Bradyrhizobium sp. WD16: one gene and its partner. The protein of the gene in region 2 binds, or shares a complex with, the protein of the main gene of each other region. Links are inferred from orthologs where the notes say so. Each region holds a gene or a part of one and is shown on either strand. Other genes may lie near its edges.

What was found.
Region 1: the proteins of uvrB (region 2) and DB459_RS14950 are in contact, whole or in part, in a crystal structure (PDB 7EGT), measured with the Thermus thermophilus proteins. The link is inferred for Bradyrhizobium sp. WD16 from one-to-one orthologs. Residues at the interface, in WP_096411307.1 of Thermus thermophilus: Glu23, Leu25, Arg26, Asp27, Gly28, Glu29, Arg30, Phe31, Arg55, Glu326, Asp327, Phe328, Glu379, Ser382, Gln383, His398, Gly400, Arg401; in WP_096412145.1 of Thermus thermophilus: His654, Arg656, Phe657, Gln666, Asp668, Glu669, Lys680, Arg681, Leu682, Ser683, Lys685, Tyr686, Ala687.

What each region holds. Positions count from the first base shown.
Region 1 is NZ_CP028908.1:3,232,847-3,236,269, forward strand. The notes cover bases 208-3,317. They hold DB459_RS14950 (ATP-dependent helicase), read right to left. Parts: upstream 2,950-3,317; coding sequence 466-2,949; downstream 208-465. Other genes in these bases: DB459_RS14945 (hypothetical protein), read left to right, coding at 208-365; DB459_RS14955 (DUF1328 domain-containing protein), read left to right, coding at 3,267-3,317. Also shown: more of DB459_RS14945, read left to right, coding at 54-207; more of DB459_RS14955, read left to right, coding at 3,318-3,423. UniProt on the Escherichia coli protein: A helicase with DNA-dependent ATPase activity. Unwinds DNA duplexes with 3'-5' polarity. Translocates on single-stranded DNA with 3'-5' polarity. Initiates unwinding more efficiently from a nicked substrate than double-stranded DNA.
Region 2 is NZ_CP028908.1:2,857,908-2,861,573, forward strand. Bases 230-3,582 are described here. They hold uvrB (excinuclease ABC subunit UvrB), read right to left. Parts: upstream 3,196-3,582; coding sequence 430-3,195; downstream 230-429. Other genes in these bases: DB459_RS13280 (nuclear transport factor 2 family protein), read right to left, coding at 230-246; DB459_RS13290 (glutathione S-transferase N-terminal domain-containing protein), read left to right, coding at 3,450-3,582. Outside these bases: more of DB459_RS13280, read right to left, coding at 1-229; more of DB459_RS13290, read left to right, coding at 3,583-3,666. UniProt on the Escherichia coli protein: The UvrABC repair system catalyzes the recognition and processing of DNA lesions. A damage recognition complex composed of 2 UvrA and 2 UvrB subunits scans DNA for abnormalities.

The DNA of each region.
Region 1 (3,423 bases), 370 kb from region 2 along the record:
AGACGCCGCACTAGCGTCACAATACCCAGCATCGACGAATGGAGCGCGAGCAGATGACACGTTATCGCAACCTTGAGGGGAAGAGCTGCCTCGACACGCGGCCGGTGCCGGCCCGCTGGCCCGTGATGGCGGCCTTCGCGGCGTTGACGCTGTTGGCGCTCCCGCACCTCGCGCAGGCCCAGGGTATCGTTGGCGGTGCCGAGGAGGGTGTTCGCCGCGGCAATCGGGCAGCCGGGCCGGTTGGCGGCGTTGTCGGCGGTGCCGTCGGCGGTGCCGTCGGTGGTGTGGTCGGCGGGGTCAAGGGCGTGCTCGGCGTGCCGGACCGGCGCTATCACCACCGTCGCCGCTATCATCGCCATTACTGATCCGGAGCCATCGACGCGAGACGAGCCGCCGCCTGAGGGCGGCGGCTGTCGTGGCCGATGCGGGAGCCGTTCCGGAGGATTTGGGGTACCGGCGTGAAATTTAAGCCCGCTGCACGAAGCTGTCGACGACGCGCTTCTCGCCGGCCTTGTCGAAGGCGATGGTCAGCTTGTTGCCGTCGACCACGGTGACCTTGCCGTAACCGAACTTCTGGTGAAAAACGCGGTCGCCGCGTGAATAGTCGGATTGGGTGCCGGTGGATTTCGCCACCAGTTCGCCCTCGATCGTCGTCGGCGCGCGCTTGTTGCGCCAGGAGCCGAAGGGCGCCTCGCCGCCGGACGTTTCCGTAAAACCGCCGGGCTTGCCCCGTCCGCGTTGCGCGCGTTGCCAGCCGGGCGTCTCGTAAGTCGAGCCGAAGCTCTCCATGGCGTCGAAGCGCGATGCGCCGTAACCGCCGGCGCCGCCCCAGCCGCCGCCCCCCTTGCTCTCGGTGATCTCGACATTGTCGGCCGGCAACTCGTCGAGGAAACGCGACGGCACGGTGGTGGACCAGGAGCCGTGGATGCGGCGGTTGGTGGCAAAATAGATCTTGGCGCGGCGGCGGGCACGGGTGATGCCGACATGGGCGAGACGGCGCTCCTCCTCCAGCCCGGCACGGCCCTGATCGTCGAGGGCGCGCTGATGCGGAAACAGGCCTTCCTCCCAGCCCGGCAGGAAGACGGTGTCGAATTCGAGCCCCTTGGCCGAGTGCAGCGTCATCACCGACACCGCGTCCTCTTCCGCGCTGCCCTCGCGATCCATCACCAGCGAGATATGCTCGAGAAAGCCCTGCAGGTTCTCGAATTCCTCCATGGAGCGCACCAGCTCCTTGAGGTTTTCGAGGCGACCGGCGGCATCCGCCGAACGGTCCTTCTGCCACATTTCGGTGTAGCCGCTCTCGTCGAGCACGACCTCGGCGAGTTCAGTGTGGCTCACCACCTCGCTCTGGCTGCGCCAGCGATCGAAACTCGCGATCAGGTCGCGCAGCGAGCCGCGGGCCTTCGGCTTGAGCTCGTCGGTCTCGATCACCGCGCGGGCGGCGGCGGTGAGCGGCACGCGGCGCTTGCGGGCGTGGTCGTGCAGGAGCTGCACGGTGGCGTCGCCGAGGCCGCGCTTGGGCACGTTGACGATGCGCTCGAAGGCGAGGTCGTCGGCGGGCGAATTGATCACCCGCAGATAGGCCAGTGCGTCGCGGATTTCGGCGCGCTCGTAGAAGCGCGGGCCGCCGATGACGCGATAGGGCAGGCCGAGGGTGACGAAGCGGTCTTCGAATTCGCGCATCTGGAACGAGGCGCGGACCAGGATCGCGATCTCGTTGAGGGGATGCCCCTTGCGCTGCAGCTCCTCGATCTCCTCGCCGATGCCGCGTGCTTCCTCCTCGGAATCCCAGGAGCCGGTGACGGTGACCTTCTCGCCGTCCACGTCCTCGGTCCGCAGCGTCTTGCCGAGGCGGCCCTCGTTGTGGGCGATCAAATGCGAGGCGGCGGCGAGAATGTGACCGGTCGAGCGATAATTGCGCTCGAGGCGGATCACCCGGGCGCCGGGAAAATCGTGATCGAAGCGGAGGATGTTGTCGACCTCGGCGCCGCGCCAGCCGTAGATCGACTGGTCGTCGTCGCCGACGCAGCAGATGTTCTTGGGGGCATTCCTGGGCGGTTCGGCGGGTGTCGTCTCCGCCGGCAGCGCGGCGCCAGCCATCTCGCCGGCCAGCGCCGGCGACGACGGCCGCGCCGAAGGTGTCTGGGACAGGAGCCGCAGCCACAGATACTGGGCGACGTTGGTGTCTTGGTACTCGTCGACCAGAATGAATTTGAAGCGGTTCTGATAGCTCCGCAGCACATCGGGATGTTCGCGGAACAGGCGGATGTTCTCCAGCAGCAGATCGCCAAAATCGGCGGCGTTGAGGATCTTCAGCCGCTCCTGATAGGTGGTGTAGAGCTTGCCGCCCTTGCCGTTGCCGAATACGGCGGCTTCGCCGGCCGGCACCTGCGACGGCGTCAGTCCGCGGTTTTTCCAGCCGTCGATCAGTCCGGCGAGCATGCGCGCGGGCCAGCGCTTGTCGTCGATATTCTCGGCCTGCAGCAGCTGCTTGAGCAGCCGGATCTGGTCGTCGGTGTCGAGGACCGTGAAGTTCGACTTCAGCCCGACCAATTCGGCATGACTGCGCAGGATGCGGCCGCCGATGGAATGGAAGGTGCCGAGCCACGGCATGCCTTCGACCGCCTGGCCGAGCATCTGGCCGAGGCGGTGCTTCATTTCACGCGCCGCCTTGTTGGTGAAGGTCACCGACAGGATCTCGCCGGGGCGGGCGCGGCCGAGCATGAGGATATGGGCGATCCGGGTGGTCAGCACCCGCGTCTTGCCGGTGCCGGCGCCGGCCAGCACCAGCACCGGCCCGTCCAGCGTCTCGACTGCGGCGCGCTGTTCGGGATTGAGCGCAGTCAGATATTGCGGCGCCGCCGCCGCGCGGGCGCGCGCGGCGATTCCCCCGGCCTGGGGCTGGTGAACGGGCGCCGCGATCGGGCGAGAGGGAGCTGGTTCGGTCATGCGAATCGGATACTCGCCACTGTGGCACCGTCGCCGCCGGCCAGCCAGCGGCCGGAGCGGCGCCGGGTCGGCGTCGGATCTGGACCCCTGATATAGGGAGGGTGGGCCATCGCGGACAGCGTGCCGGCGGTGTTGCCGGGCGCCAGGGACGCGGAAAGAATGGTTTTCCGCAGAAATCGCGTCGGAAACGAGGCGCAGGCCGGCCCAACCGCCTCTTCGTGGCCCTGGCCGGTCTCGCGGGAACGTTTGTTCCGGGCCGCGGTTGCTCCTGTGTGGGCCGCGCCGACCGGCTGGATCGGCCGACAGGGACCACCAAAATGCTGGGCTGGATCGCGATACTGCTGATCGTGGCAGCCATAGCCGGCTTTCTCGGCCTCACGGGTCTCGCCGGCCATGCGATCCATCTCGCCAAGGCGATTTTCTTCGTCGCCATCGTGCTGTTTCTGATCGTCGCCGTGATCAGCCTGGTGCGCG
Region 2 (3,666 bases):
AGTCAGATCGCAGATCGTTGCCACCCGCAGTCCATCGGCGGCGATGAAGCGCAAGACGTGGCGGCGCTGGGTGAAGCGCTGCTGCTGGATGCGAATGATTTCGCCGAGCCAGGCGCGGCCCTGCTTCAAGCCGAGATGCGGAAACAGATCCACGGGCGCATGCGTGAGCGAACTCACCCCCTCATGACAACATGCCTCGGCACCGGCGATGTCGCCGGCGTAGAAGGCATCCAGAAACTTGATCACGCATTCGCGCGCTGACCGTGTCGACATCGACGAACCGAACCCTTGGTCTGAGATCCGGGCTCGACATCGGACAGATCGCTGCGACGATCAAGTTCAATACCAGTAAAATGTTACCGATCGTGCAGGATGACGGCGCCGCCAGCGAGATTAACGTTATTGCCATGCCGACAATTGGACGCACAATTAGCGCTTCTTGAATCTTCCGCGCTGGCCGGGTGCGCCGCCCGACGAACGCGGCGCGTTGCCTGGACGCCAGGGACGCGATTCCGGCCCGGGCCCCATCTCATCGAGGTCGGGCTTGCGCGCGCGTGATGACCGCGGCGGCAGATTGGCTGCGTCGCCATATTTGCGCGCGCCGCCATAGGCACCGGCCTTGCCGGCGACGACGCGCTGCTTGACGGTGGGATCGTCGACCACGGCGAGTTCGGTGGCGCGCAGGCGCTTCACCTCGTCGCGCAGTCGCGCCGCCTCCTCGAAGTTGAGATCGGCGGCCGCTTCCCGCATGCGGGTTTCGAGGTCGGCGAGCACCGCCTCGAAATTGTGGCCGATGCTGACGACGTCGTCGGCGAGGCCGGCTTCGCCGACGTCCACCAGCACGTGGTCGCGCTCGTAGACGCTGTTGAGGATATCGCCGATCGACTTCTTCACGCTTTCGGGTGTGATGCCGTTGGCGACATTGTAGGCGATCTGCTTCTCGCGGCGGCGGTCGGTCTCGGCGATGGCGCGCTCCATCGAACCGGTCATCTGGTCGGCATAGAGGATCACCTTGCCGTCGACGTTGCGCGCGGCACGGCCGATCGTCTGGATCAGCGAGGTCTCGCTGCGCAGGAAGCCTTCCTTGTCGGCATCGAGAATGGCGACCAGCGCGCATTCGGGAATGTCGAGGCCCTCACGCAGCAGATTGATGCCAACCAGCGCGTCGAATGCGCCGAGGCGCAGGTCGCGAATGATCTCGATGCGCTCGATGGTATCGATGTCGGAATGCATGTAGCGCACCCGGATGCCCTGTTCGTGCAGGTATTCGGTGAGATCCTCCGCCATGCGCTTGGTCAGCACGGTGACGAGGCTGCGATAGCCCGCCACCGCGGTGGCACGGACCTCGCCCACCAGGTCGTCGACCTGGGTGCGTGCGGGGCGGATGTGGACGGGCGGATCGGTCAGGCCGGTTGGACGGATCACCTGCTCGACGAACACGCCGCCGCTCTCGTTCAGCTCCCAGCCGGAGGGCGTCGCCGACACCGCGACCGACTGCGGCCGCATCGCGTCCCATTCCTCGAAACGCAGCGGGCGGTTGTCCATGCAGGACGGCAGACGGAAGCCGTATTCGGCGAGCGTCGCCTTGCGGCGGAAATCGCCGCGGAACATGGCGCCGATCTGCGGCACGGTGACGTGGCTCTCGTCCATGAAGACGAGGGCGTTGTCCGGCACGTATTCGAACAGCGTCGGCGGCGGCTCGCCCGGCCTGCGGCCGGTGAGATAGCGCGAATAATTCTCGATGCCGGCGCAGCTGCCGGTCGATTCCATCATCTCCAGATCGAAGGTCGTGCGCTGTTCGAGCCGCTGGGCCTCCAGCAGCCGGCCCTGGGCGTTGAGCTGGTCGAGCCGCAGCTTCAATTCGGCCTTGATGCCCTTGATGGCCTGGAGCAGCGTCGGCCGCGGCGTGACGTAGTGCGAGTTGGAATAGACCTTGATGAATTCCAGCTCGTCGCTCTTGTGGCCGGTGAGCGGATCGAACTCCTCGATGCTCTCGACGGTGTCGCCGAACAGGTTGACGCGCCAGGCGCGGTCTTCGTAGTGCGCCGGGAAGAGGTCGATGGTGTCGCCGCGGACGCGGAAGGTGCCGCGGCTGAAGTCGGCGCTGGTGCGCTTGTATTGCAGGGCGACGAGGTCGGCGATGATCTGCCGCTGGTCGATGCGATCCCCCCTCTTCAGCGCGAAGGTCATCGCCGTATAGGTCTCGACCGAGCCGATACCGTAGATGCAGGACACCGAGGCGACGATGATGACGTCGTCGCGCTCGAGCAGGGCGCGGGTTGCGGAGTGCCGCATCCGGTCGATCTGCTCGTTGATCGACGAATCCTTCTCGATATAGGTGTCGGTGCGAGGAACGTAGGCTTCCGGCTGGTAATAGTCGTAATAGGAAACGAAGTACTCGACGGCGTTGTCGGGGAAGAAATTCCTGAACTCGCCGTAGAGCTGGGCGGCCAGCGTCTTGTTGGGCGCGAGGATGATCGCCGGGCGCTGCGTCGCCTCGATCACCTTGGCCATGGTGTAGGTCTTGCCCGAGCCGGTGACGCCGAGCAGGACCTGGGTGCGGTCGTTGCGCTCGATCCCTTCCACCAGATCCTTGATCGCCTGCGGCTGGTCGCCCCTGGGCACGAATGGCGACTTGATCTCGAAGCGGACGCCGCCTTCGGATTTTTCCGGGCGCGGCGGCCGGTGCGGTGTCCACACCTGCAGGCTGCCGTCGCCTCTGCGGAACTCCGGCCGGCCGTCGCGGATCAACGCTTCCAGTGCCTCGGCGGTGGCCTTGACGCCGAGTGCCTCCATCTTGTTGCGCGCCGGCCGCGCCAGCGTGTCGTCGTCCTCGACGTCGAGGCCGAGTTGGCGGGCGAGCTCCGGATCCATCACCGGCACCGTGGCGGTGGTGCCGTAATTGGCCTGGGGCGCTTCGCCGAAACCGTCGCCACCGGGCAGACCAGACGGCTGGCCCTGCGCGGCCTTGGTCGAGGCGCGGGCGCGATGCACTGCCGCCTCGCTGTCGCGGCGGTCGCGCGACGTCTCCGGCGGCGGCTGCAGGCCGGTCTGCGAGCCGACGCCGCTTTCGCCGCGATTGATCGCGGGATTGAGCAATTCGGCCAGGGCCGGCGCGATCGGCTGCACGTCTGGACGATGCGCCTTGGACTTCGGCGTCCGCGGCGTCTTGTTCTTGTCGGAGGGGGCTGCCATGGCGCCAATATGGGTCCAATCGCCGGGCTTTGAAAGTCTGCCTGCGAAGGATGGGGACACCCGCCGAATGCGCAACCCGATGGAACTTGGCCCCGCTCGAAAGGCGCCAGGCGCCCGCTCATCGCGACGGGCGCGAACCGTCTCCTCGCCGCGCACTCCTGCGCAGCAGCTGCGGGATTGACTTCGCCGGCCGAATTGAGTGAAGTGCCGCCAGTTGCATGCAAACGCATGAAGTTTGCCGGAGGACCATGCCGATGATCGACCTGCATTACTGGCCGACCCCGAACGGCCACAAGATCACGATGTTTCTCGAGGAGACGGGCCTGCCCTACAAGATCATTCCGGTGAACATCGGCGCCGGCGACCAGTTCAAGCCGGAATTTCTGGCGATTGCGCCCAACAACCGCATGCCGGCGATCGTCGATCACGCGCCGGTGGACGGCGGCAAGCCGGTCGCGATCTTCGAATCGG